DNA from 2 places in the Cobetia sp. 1CM21F genome. Region 1 is predicted to be linked to the other one. Evidence: predicted binding sites of a transcription regulator. Region 1 holds the regulator's gene; the other holds the start of a gene.
The links. The regulator sigma-54, encoded in region 1, starts transcription at its own class of promoters, with help from an activator protein. The targets are predictions, from matches to a motif close to TGGCACNNNNNTTGCTNT.
Positions count from the first base shown of each region.

Region 2: MSG32_RS05620 (DUF3305 domain-containing protein) is a predicted target of sigma-54. The motif match lies at 3,139-3,156, and genes of this name have one in related genera.

Region 1 is NZ_JALNTQ010000002.1:1,193,988-1,199,948, reverse strand. It holds gene rapZ (RNase adapter RapZ) at 1-511, opposite strand, end outside; gene MSG32_RS10830 (PTS sugar transporter subunit IIA) at 649-1,119, opposite strand; gene raiA (ribosome-associated translation inhibitor RaiA) at 1,129-1,437, opposite strand; gene MSG32_RS10820 (RNA polymerase factor sigma-54) at 2,098-3,546, opposite strand; gene lptB (LPS export ABC transporter ATP-binding protein) at 3,780-4,520, opposite strand; gene lptA (lipopolysaccharide transport periplasmic protein LptA) at 4,524-5,102, opposite strand; gene lptC (LPS export ABC transporter periplasmic protein LptC) at 5,211-5,894, opposite strand; gene MSG32_RS10800 (HAD hydrolase family protein) at 5,894-5,961, opposite strand, start outside.
Region 2 is NZ_JALNTQ010000001.1:1,387,501-1,393,461, reverse strand. It holds gene MSG32_RS05630 (4Fe-4S dicluster domain-containing protein) at 1-1,258, opposite strand, end outside; gene MSG32_RS05625 (DUF3306 domain-containing protein) at 1,749-2,522, opposite strand; gene MSG32_RS05620 (DUF3305 domain-containing protein) at 2,519-3,076, opposite strand; gene MSG32_RS05615 (formate dehydrogenase accessory sulfurtransferase FdhD) at 3,285-4,220, shown strand; gene MSG32_RS05610 (helix-turn-helix transcriptional regulator) at 4,220-5,269, shown strand; gene MSG32_RS05605 (XRE family transcriptional regulator) at 5,598-5,961, opposite strand, start outside.

The DNA of each region.
Region 1 (5,961 bases):
ATTCAAAGGTCAGCGTCAGGTGGCGGGAGCTGTGCTGGGCGACCTGCTCGGTGATCCGCGAGCGCAGGTCGTGCACGCTCAGGTTGGTCGAGTCGATGACCAGATCGGCCTTCTGGCGAATGGGAGCGAGCGTCTTCTGCTCGATCTCGATGGCCTCGGCCAGGGTGTGGTCGTTGTCGCGCGTCAGAGGGTGACGACGACGGGTCGCCGAGTAGCGTTCCAGCAGCACTCGCGAATCGGTGGTCAGGTAGACGACCTGCACGTCCATGCCGCTCTGGCGGACGTTGTCGAGCAATTCGGGGAAGCGGGTCAAGGCTTCCGGCAGATTGCGGGCATCGATGGAGACCGCGATGCGCCGACGCGCCGGGCTGTCCTTTTCGAGCTGATCGACCAGTGGCGCCAGCAGCATGCCGGGCAGATTGTCGATGGCGTAGTAGCCAATATCTTCCAGCGCCTGGAGAGCGATGGATTTCCCGGAGCCGGAGCGGCCGCTGATGATCACGATCTTCATGAAGTGCTCTCCAAGGGCGAGGTCAACGTCGAAAGAATGCAGGGGTGGGGCAGAGGGCTGCCCGCTATCAGTGCGCTGTACGTCGGCCGATGGAAGGCCAGCAAGACGAAAGCCCGGACGATGTCCGGGCCTGTCATTCAGCGCGCCGGTAATTCGGCGATGGCTTGGGTCAATGCCTCAAAGAGTGCACGCTGGCTGTCTGCCTGGCGCAGGGCCGAGCGATTGGTCGGGGAATTGAGCAATTCCGCGACCTGCCCGAGCAGCGTCAGATGAGTCTCATCCGCTTCCTCAGGCACCAGCAGCACGAACAGCAGATCGATGGGTTCTCCGTCGATGGCATCGAAGTCGATGGGTTCACCGAGCTTCAGAAACGCAGCGATTGGCGTCTTGCAATGCGGGCTGCGTGCATGGGGCACGGCCACACCGTGGCCAATGCCGGTCGACCCCAGTCTCTCGCGCCCGATCAGGCGCGAGAAGACTTCCTGGCTATCCAGGCTGGGAATGTTCTGTGCGATGAAGGTGCTGAAGAATTCAAGCACCCGCTTCTTGCTCCCCCCGGGGACACCGTACAGCGTGCGCTCGGGGGGAAGGATCTGATCAAGTGTCATGGCTGAAGGTCAACGGGTCCCGGTGCCCTGAGAGCGAGCCTGGGACTTTTCCTTGTGTTTGACCAGCTGGCGATCCAGCTTGTCGGCGAGCGCGTCGATGGCAGCGTACATGTTGGGGTCTTCTGCCAGGGCGTGGAGGTCAGCGCCTGCCGCGTGCAAGGTGCAGGCAGCCTGCTGGCGCTCCTTCTCGATCGACAGTGTCACCTGAACATTGGTGATGTTGTCGTAATGCCGTTCGAGGCGAGCGAGCTTCTCGTTGACGTAATCGCGGAGAGGATCGGTAAGTTCCACATGATGCCCGGTGATATTCACTTGCATGGACACGCTCCTTTATCCAGCGGGTTGCCATTCAATTGTAACCCTTTTTGACTACGAGCAAACCCTGATCGGACGCTCTGCAACAGGCTTGACGGCCACCGTCTGGCGATGTTTTCGCACCCTTGCCAGTGGCGTCAGATGTCGTGAGCGTCTGTACCGACAATGCCCAAGCTTTGCGCAAAGATCAACGCTGCGCTGCATCGTGGCTCAGTGCTTGTCTTCAACTCAGTGAGGGGTATCGGAGTGGACTTCAAGGGCACGTCTGGTGGGTGGTGCGTGAAAGACGCGCAAGAAGGCGGGTTTTCGTCGCCAATCCCTGCATGTACGTCGCCTTTCAGGCGCTTCGATTGCGTGGAGCAAGCGGCGTTCCGGGAGGTTGTCCGGGTGTCATCCAGGTGCAATACGCGCAAAAGTGACTTTAAAAACATGCGATTGACGGTGAATGACGCTGCCGGAACGGCGGTTTTTTACCGTCATCCTGCGCGCCGTCATGGCCCATGACGGGCAATTGATGAGCGGTTGACGGCATGACAGAGCGCGAGACAGGCGCACCGCTGCCCGCGAAGTCAGAGGCTGATGAGCGGAAAATCCAGCGCTTGAGGTTGGCGGCGGCTGCCATTGTGGAGGTGAGAGCAGGGCATGACAGCCGCAGGTGACGCCTCAGGCCAGACGTTTGCGCTCGCTGGAGGAGGGGATGCCCATCGCTTCGCGATACTTGGCCACGGTACGGCGTGCGACCTCGATGCCATCGCTGGCGAGCAGATCGACCAGCCGCGAGTCGGAGAGAGGCTTGCGGGCCGGCTCTTCCGCGATCAGCTTGCGGATGCGGGCACGAATGGCGGTGCTTGAGTGGGCGTCGCCACTGCCGCTGCCACCGACCTGGCTCGAGAAGAAGAACTTGAGCTCGAAGACGCCGCGCGGGGTGTGGATGTACTTCTGGGTCGTGACCCGCGAGATGGTCGATTCGTGCATCTCGACCACTTCGGCGATGTTGGCCAGAATCAGCGGCTTCATGCCTTCCTCGCCTTGCTCGAGGAAGTCGATCTGGCGCGCCATGATCTCGCGGCCGACCTTGAGCAGGGTGTCATTGCGCGATGACAGGCTCTTCATCAGCCAGCGGGCTTCCTGCAGGTTGTCCTTGAGGAAGGTGTTGTCGGCTGACTTGTCGGCACGCTTGATCAGCGCGGCGTATTCCGGCTGGATGCGCAGCTTGGGCAGCGCTTCCGGGTTGAGCTCGACCTGCCAGCCATGGCGGGTATGGCGCACCAGCAGATCAGGGATCACGTAATCGCTGGCGGGCTCGCCCCAGGCGGATGCCGGACGCGGATCGAGCGCGCGTACCAGGCGGATGACGTGATCCAGCTCGTCATCGTCAAGGCTCAGGCGGCGCTTGAGCAGCTTGCGGTCATCGTTGCCCAGTGCCTCGAGGAATTGACGTACCAGGCGGCGCGCCTGCGCCAGCAGCGGCAGGTCATCCGGCAGCAGTGCCAGTTGCAGCAGCAGGCATTCGCGCAGATCACGGGCGAAGACGCCGGTCGGGTCGAACTGCTGCAGACGCAGCAATACCTGCTCGAGTTCGGAGGCCTTGAGGCCGGGCAGGCCCTGGCCGCGCAGGCCATCGACCAGCTCATCGAGTGACAGGCTCAGATAACCGGCACCGTCGACGGCATCGATCAGGCTCTCCGCCATCTGGCGTTCACGGCCATCGAGGTCGGTCATCGCCAGCTGCCAGCGCAGGTGGTCCTGCAGGCTCTCGACGCTGGTATTTCGATCGAAGTCCGTCCCTTCTTCACTCCCGCTGCCACTGCCGGAGCTGGTCAGGCTACCGGCGTGGTCCTGGTAGAGGTCCGACCAGTCGCTGTCGAGGGGGTATTCCTCGGGAATCTCGCTCGAGGAGTCGGCAGTGGAGATCTCGCTCGAATCCTGTGTCTCGACGACATCCAGCGACTCGTAGTCCTCGTCGAGCTCCAACATGGGGTTGGACTCGAGGGCTTGCTGAATCTCCTGACGCAGGTCGAGCGTCGACAGCTGCAGCAGCTGGATCGCTTGCTGGAGCTGCGGCGTCATGGTCAGCGAGGTGCCGAGGCGGAGTTGCAGGGTGGGTTTCATGGAGTCAGTCAATTCACGGCAAAGGAACGTGCTTACTACGCTATACCGTGACTCGGGGCACTGACAAGTGGTTGTCGTGAATATTCAAGCAACTTGCATGCCATGTTTCCACCAAGGTGGTATGGACGTCATGCATGCGTCTGATGTCAGACATGAAAAAGCCGCTACGCGATAAAATCACGCAGCGGCTTTTGAAGCTTTCGCATCTGGTGGGCTCAGCGCAGCCGCTAACCCTAGAGCGTGAACTCGTGGCCCAGGTAGACGTCGCGCACCTGCTGGTTGGCCAGGATGGAGTCCGCGTCACCGTGGGCGATGATCTGGCCATCGCCGACGATATAGGCGGTGTCACAGATATCGAGCGTCTCGCGCACGTTGTGGTCGGTGATCAGCACGCCGATGCCACGATCGCGCAGTTGGCGCACGATGCTCTTGATCTCGCCCACCGAGATGGGGTCGACGCCGGCGAAGGGCTCATCGAGCAGCACGAAGTCCGGCTCGGTGGCCAGTGCACGGGCGATCTCGACCCGTCGACGCTCACCACCGGACAGGCTCATGCCGGCGCTGGCGCGGATGTGCGTGATGCTGAATTCCTCGAGCAACTCTTCAAGGCGTGCCTTGCGGCCATTGCGATCCAGGTCCTTGCGGGTCTCCAGGATCGCCATGATGTTGTCGGCCACCGACAGCTTGCGGAAGATCGACGCCTCCTGCGGCAGATAGCCGATGCCGGCGCGTGCACGCTGATGCATGGCGGCAGCGGAGAGGTCCTTGTCATCGATGGAGACGTTGCCGGCATCGGCGCGCACCAGTCCGACGATCATGTAGAACGAGGTCGTCTTGCCGGCGCCGTTGGGGCCCAGCAGGCCGACGATGTCGCCCTGGCGGATCTCCAGCGAGATGTCCTTGACCACCTTGCGGCCCTTGTAGGCCTTGGCCAGATGGCGAGCGCTCAGCGTACGCGGAGTAGCAGCAGTCATGACTCAGTTTTCCTTGCTGGCATTGGCGCCGCGTGGCGTCAGAGTCATGTGCACGCGACCGCCTTCGGTCTGCTGTGCCGTCTTGCTGTTGTTGGCGTTCACCTGGCGCTTGTCGAGGAAGTACTCCACGTAGCCGCCTTCGAAGGTGTCATCGCCTTTCTCAAGACGCGCGTTGCCGACCAGCTCCACGCGGCGCTCCAGTGCATGGTAGCGGATGGTGTCGGCCCAGCCCTTGACCAGCTTCTCGTCGGGTGCGGGTTGCTGTTCCAGGTAGGCACGCTTGCCGGTGGCCTTGACCAGCGAGATCTCGCCGCTGCCGGCGCGGCTGATATCGACGCGGCTGGCATCGAGTTTCATGCTGCCCTGGCGCATCTCCACCTGGCCGGTGTAGGTGGCGGTACCGGCCTTGTCATCGAGCGACAGGGCATCCGCGGCGATGTTGATCGGCTGGCTGGCATCGCTGTCCAGCGCCATGGCGGCCGGGGCGAAGGTGGACATGCCCAGTGCCAGGCAGAGCGCCATGACACCGCTGTTGAGGGTCTGGCGACAGGCCGTCAAGGGCTTGCGAGTCGTGGAAGTCATGGTGGCTCCTTGGCATGACGGGGTCGCCGCCCGAGCAATGATGCCATCGAGCGGCAGAGAAGAAGGTGGTGCGGCGCGGGTCATGGCGTGACGGCCAGCCCGGCGGGTTCATTCACCGCTGGCAGGCGCTGCCTCGAAGGTGCTGTTGACGCGCCCATCATCGGAGGTGGTGCTGTCGGCGCCCGAGTCGATGCGCTCGGCCTCCTTGCTGGCCTCGCTCTGGCCCGTGCCGGGTTGCAGGACGCTGCGAACACGGCCCTGCAGCACGGCGGAGTCCCGGGAGAGGTCGGCGCTGAAGCTGTCGCTTTCGACATGCTGGCCATTCTGGGTGATCACGACCGGCACGTCACTCCAGGCGCGATTCTGATCACGGCTGTAGTGCAGGACGTCGGTATCGAGGGTCCAGCGGTCATCGGGCTGGCGCAGTCTGGCATTGCCCTCGAGGGTGAAGGTGTCGCCGCCGGCGCTCAACACGCCACTGTCACCCGTGGCATACCAGCGGCGGTCTTCACTGTCGTTGGTGCGAATCTTCGGGGTCTGCGCCCGGGTCACGTCATCGCCTGGCGTGTGCTCGATATGCGGCGAGGTCATGGACTGGGTCGCCACGCCGCGCGCATCGAAGCGTGTCATGTCTGCCCCGTCGAGATAGTAATCCGGCTCACTGCTGTCGACCTCGACGTTGACGGTCGATTCCAGGCTGTTGCGCTGCTCGATCAGCGCCAGCACGCCACCGACGAGCAGCAACAGCAGCATCAGCCAGAGGCGCGGAGAAGGGCGGGGCAGACGTAACATCAGGGACGCGACTCCTGCAGGTAGGTATCCAGCACCGAGGCCCAGTGGCCCTGTGCCTTGAGCAGCA
Region 2 (5,961 bases), on a different contig from region 1:
CCTCGTAGCTATCCATTTGTGGCAGAGCGGATGGCAAAGAGACGAAGCGAATGCGCGGCTCGCCACTGTCCGCATTGGCAAGCCCCATGCTGTCGAGCAGGGTCAGTGCCAGGCGACGTTCGCTATCGAGCTGCTGGTGCTGGCCTGCGGGCAGGTCGTGGGGCAGTTCGACGATGACCTGCGTCGCGCCGAGTGCGAGAGCGGCCAGCCACTCGTCGTGCCCGGTGGCGGAGATTTCCTCGAGGGTGATATCGAGGCAGCGCTCCTGGTCGACACTCGCCAGGGCAGTCTGCGAGGCAGGGGATTGCTCCAGGCGATAGCGCAGCAGCGGGTAGAGGCCACCGCCATCCTGATAGCGCTCCAGCAGGCGCTGGATCTGCTCCATGCGCTGCTCGGCCGGGGGCTGGGTGAAGCTCAGCGCGCCGGTCGGGCAGGCGCTGACGCAGCTGGCCGCGCCGTGGCACAGGTAAGGGTCGATCTCGATATGCGCATTGCGACGACCGGCCACCGAGAAGATGGCATCGGCGCTGCACGACGACAGGCAACGCGTACAGCCGATATTGCCGGCACTGGAGTGCGCGCAGGTATCGAGATTGACGGTCACGTAATTCGGTTTGTCGAAATTGCCGATCAGGCCCGCGAACTGCATGGCCCAGGCGGTCAGCTGTGACAGTGATTCCTGAGAGGCTTCGGCATCGGCGACCAGCTGATCCAGCTCGGCGATGACGTCCGCGCCGGCTTGAAGATAGCCGGGCGGTGGCAGTTCCGCCTGGTTGAGCGGCTGGCTGGACAGATCGGCGATCAGGTCGAAATGGGTCGCGCTGCCGGCACCTGCCGGCACCAGTGCGGCGGCCAGATTGACGCCATCACTGGCAAGGCTGAACTGGCCGAGGTGACCGCTCAGCGCGAGCATGTCACGCGGAGCACTGTGCGCAGGCAGCGACTCACTGGCGGCGAGATGCTGTTCATCCATCGTCACCAGCGCACTGTTGTCCTGCTCACTGATCAAGAGTGCCACCGGCAGCTGAGCGGTGGCCGGCAGGCGGGTCAGCAGACTCGCGAGTGCTCGCACTCGCGCTTCGCTGCCGATGATCACGGTGCGTCCCTGACTGTGATAGCGGATGGGCGCGCTACCGGCATCCGTCGCCAACAGCGGCAGACTTGAGGCAGGCGAACCACCCATGGCGGATGACAGAGCGCGTTGGCGTGCTTGTTGATTGAGGGCGCGTTGAGCGCTCTCGAGGCTTGAGCTGAGCATCCTCATCCTTATTCGGTCGTGGCGGACCTTGCATGCAAGCTGCCGTCAGGTGGCAGGCGGATGATGCAGGTCCCGGTCGTCGCTGATTCTCGCGGTCTCTCGCGGTCTTTCGCGGTCAGAGCCGGGTCGGCGATCGACAGTCGTTCAGTGGGGGATTCATGACAGGCCAACCATCTTTGCATGCTGTTGATGACATTGCCGTTTTCACGCCCGGCGAGAAGAGGGGCGCGGTCAGGTCGCGCAGGCACTCATCAGCGCAGGCGGTTGACGCCAGTCATCATCTTCAAGGGTTGGCATGTCATGCTGAATCTTGCATGTGCGTTGCAGTCAGTGCGCCTTGATGGGGCGCGTCAGGGTGACTCATGAGGCATCAGGATGACCTCGGTCAGACGTATTCGGCTTACTCGTGGGTCATAATGACGCATGTTGATTGTGCGGCGCGTCATCCTGACGCCCTGGCGCTGGAGGCGTCTGTGGGGCCAGCCCCGGGTCACGGCTTGTGGCGGACGCCGCGGTCATCATCTGACGCGGGAGCAGGCTCGCGCGAGTCTTCTGCTGGTATCGCTTGCGGGGCAGGCGACTCGACTATCTCGTCGCTGGGCGTCGCGTGTGTCTCGCCCACTGGCGCCTCACCGTCAGGCGCCTGCTCAGCGATCTGGTCGTCTGTCTCCAGCGTCGTATCCGCCGTGGGTGTCTCGCTTGCCTCATCGAGCTTTCCCAGGCCTTCTTCGACCTTGCGAGTCCAGCTGCGCAGCGTGTCGGCGACACCATCGGCGAGCGGGCGCATCTGGGAGAAGTCCTGGTCGTAGTCATCCAGCCCATCGCGCACCGAGTGCTCGCCACCCATGAAGATGCGCCGCAGCGCACGCTGGCGTAGCGCCGGGTCCACGCCGTTCTGCATGAAGGCGCTGATGTCGGCGTCTGGGGTCAGGGTGTCGGGGTCTGGCAGCTCGATGACGGGCATTTCTGCGCTGTCAGCGTCCGATGCCTGCTGATCGCTCTCGGCGGCTGCCGGTTGTGCTGCCGTGGAGGGGCTATCGCCGCCCAGGGCTTCGTGCTGCGAGACGCGCGCTGCAGGGGGGGCAACGCTGTTGTCAGAGGCGACTCCCGCCTGTGACGGCGGAAGGCTGTCGCCTTTACTCACCTCGGCGCTGTCCGGCTGTACCACTTGGTCTTCACGGCGGCTGTCGCCTTGCTTGCGGCGTGACCAGCGCGAGAACAGGCCTTCATGGGCAGGGCTTGCGTTGTCGTCGTGCTGGCTCATGACGTGCTTTCCGTACCATCACCGGGCTGATGAGTCTTGTTGGGCGTCACGGCGTGCTGCTCTGCCTGACTGGCGCGCCCGGCGCCCTTGCGTTTCTTCTTCTTGCCTTCGTCGAGTCGTTCGCCGTGACGCGCGAGGTAGGCTTCCAGCCACACCATCAAGGCCGGGGGCATCGGCACATCCAGCACCAGCTGGTCGCCATCCATCCAATGCGATGCTACCTCCTGACAGGCCGTCACCACGCGGGGCTGCATGCCGTCGGCTTCACGCTCATCGCATTGGACGAACAGACGCGGCTGCTCGCAGCGCAGGTTGTAGCGGTAATCGGTGCGCTCGGTGAGGTGAAGCTGCAGCGGCAGGATGCGGCGATGCGCTACTTCATCAGCGGCGGCAGGCTCCGCTAAGTGCGATTCCGTCTCTGGCGTTGCAGAGGGCGAGAGGTCGGCAATCCGCCAGGTATCGATGCTGAAACGCCCCAGCTTCTGCGTGGTGGGTGCCAGGGTGACACTCAACCAGCGAGTATCGTCACTACGGGGAGGGATGGATTCAGACATGGCTTCCTTGTTCACTGCTGTACCCGCAAGCGGGTCTGAAAAGATTGCTGCGATGGTGCTAGTGTGCAAGATACATGCCGGCGCCTGCGATATCAGGGTCACCGTCAGTCAGTGCGGGGACAGCTCTGCCATCGGACTGGTACTCTACGGCAATTCAGCGCAAGAATTGCCATTCCAACCGGCTCGATCAGGGAGACCCGAGTTCATGATGCCCTCTGCACGGCCAGCGATCAGTCGCGCCACACTACCCACCACGCTGGACATCGAAGTCATGGATGAGCGCGGTGAGCGCCATCAGCAGTCCATTGCCGCCGAGCGCTCGCTGACCATCTATCTCAATCGGCGCGAGATCGTCACCTTGATGACCCTGGGTGCCGAACCTGAGGCGCTAGTGGCCGGCTATCTGCGCAATCAGGGCTTGCTGGGTGAGCTTGAGGACCTCGAAGCGCTGCAGGTGGACTGGGAGGTCGAGAGCGCCTCGGTGGTGACGCGTCATCTGCCTGAGGATATCGAGCAGCGCCTCGGCAAGCGCACCGTGACCACCGGCTGTGGACAGGGCACGGTATTCGGCAATCTGCTGGAGCGCCAATCACTGGCTGCGCTGGACGCAGGCCCCTTTAGCCAGGCCTTGTTGTATCGCCTGCTGGAGGCGCTGGCGGCGCACAACGCGACCTATCGCAAGGCCGGTGCGGTGCACGGTTGTGCCCTGTGTCGGGATGATGAGGTATTGGCGTTCATCGAGGATGTCGGCCGCCACAACGCCGTCGATACGCTGGCGGGGCTGAGCTGGTTGGCGCCCCTGAGTGATGATGGCAGTGATTACCAGGGAGCCAACATCTTCTATACCACCGGTCGCCTGACTTCCGAGATGGTGCTGAAGGTGGCTCAGGCGGGGATTTCAGTGCTGGTCTCACGCTCCGGCGTCACGCAGAAGGGGGTGGAGCTGGCGGAACGCTTTGGCGTGTTGTTGATCGCGCGCGCCAAGGGCCGCCACTTCCAGGCGGTGGACCCTGCCGGGCGGCTGGTGCTGGATGCCATCCCGCCCCTGCGTGCCGGCGACGCTCTCAAGTCATCGCGCCATGACGCGTCAGGCAAGCCATCTTCATCAGACGGCGCAGCCGGACATGGCAAGGGGGCGCAGTGATGAGTCGTCTTTCTTCGCCGCTGGGCGTCATACCCTTACAGGGCTTTTCCTCTGAACTCGGCGCACCTGCGGGTGGCTCTGTCGCTGAGTCTTCAGGCGAGGCCCTGAATGCGGCCACCGGCCGTCAGGCTCCGGTCCCCCACGACAACCCCTTCTTGACGGTGCAGGAAGTCGCGCGTCTGCTGCATCTCAACGAGAAGAAGATCTATCAACTGGCCAGTGATGGCACCATGCCGGCGACCAAGGTGACCGGCAAGTGGTTGTTTCCGCGGCGCCTGGTGGAGCAATGGATTCTCGAGTCCAGCCATCATGGTGTATTGGCGGATCGCCTGATGATCACCGGCAGTGACGACCCGCTGCTGGCCGCGCTCTCCATGCGTCTCAATCAGCAGCATGCCGGTAGCGCCTTCTATGGCATGAGCGTCACCGGCACGCGTCTGGGGCTTGATCTGCTCAGCCAGGGGCGGGCTGATGTCTGCGCCATTCACTGGGGGCGCGCGGAGGAGGCGGCGCTGCGGCATCCGGCGCTGATTCGCGGCCACGATGGCTATCGTCAGTGGGTGATGGTGCGGCTTGCGCGTCGTACCCAGGGGTTGATCATCCGCAATGATGATCGTCATCTGTCCATCGATCCCAGCGGCCTGTTCGGTTCGCAGCGGCGTTGGGCGGTGCGACAGGAGGGGGCAGGTTCGCAGCGCTTCCTGCAGGAGTGGCTGTCCGGCCATCAGATGCGTGCCGAGCAGCTCAACACCCTGGCGATCGCCTATTCCGAGCGTGAGGTGGCCTCGATGGTGGCGCGCGGCGAGGTGGATGTCGGCCCCGGTACGCTGTCGGCGGCCAATGAGTTCGGCCTCGGCTTCGTGCCGGTCTGTGAAGAGGCCTTCGACCTGGTGGTACCGCGCAATGTCTACTTCCGCGATCTCTTCCAGGGGTTGCTGGACTATCTTGCCACACCGAATGGCATCCAGCTGGCGCAATCCCTCGGCGGCTATGATCTGCGCGAATGCGGTCAGTTGATCTGGCGCGGCGATGCCGCACAGCACGATTGAGACGCTCGGTATCGAGACGCTCTGTAATGAGACGCTCGATAAACTGAACACCCAGTGGATGCTGGCGGTCAGGACTCGGCGCAAGCCATGAGTGTCTTTGCGATATCCAGAAAAATTGCCCATTAGCGCATGGCTAGTGGGCGATTTTTTTATTTCGAGCTGACGGCGAGCATGGTCAAGCAAGTCATTATTTTGAATGGACCGGCCAGGTGACGCTCGCGTTAAGGCAATCTTTGCGGTTTAGCTTCCTGCCAGTGCGTTACGTGACTTGTCTCACTTCAACACAGCCCAGCTCGCTTCAACACAGCTCGGCTCACTTCAAATCAGCTCAGCTCGGATCCGAATCATTGCGAGTGCACACCGACAGCACGATGGCATCTTCTTCGCTGGTAGAAACCAGAGCGTGACCCATGTCGGAGTCGAAATAGATGCTGTCGCCATCACCCAGCGGCAAGGGTTCATAGAATTCCGAATAGAGCAGAATGCTGCCCGCCAATACCATCAGGAACTCCTCGCCGTCGTGACGCACCCAGTCGGGGAAGTCGTCGAAGCTGCGCGCACGCACGCGAGTCTTGAAAGGAATCATGCGTTTCTGCGCCAGCTGCCAGGACAGCAGCTCGTGCTCATAGGTCGGTGTCGGGTGTGACTTGCCATCACCGACGCGCGTCAGGTCGCGACGCCCGAGAGTGCCA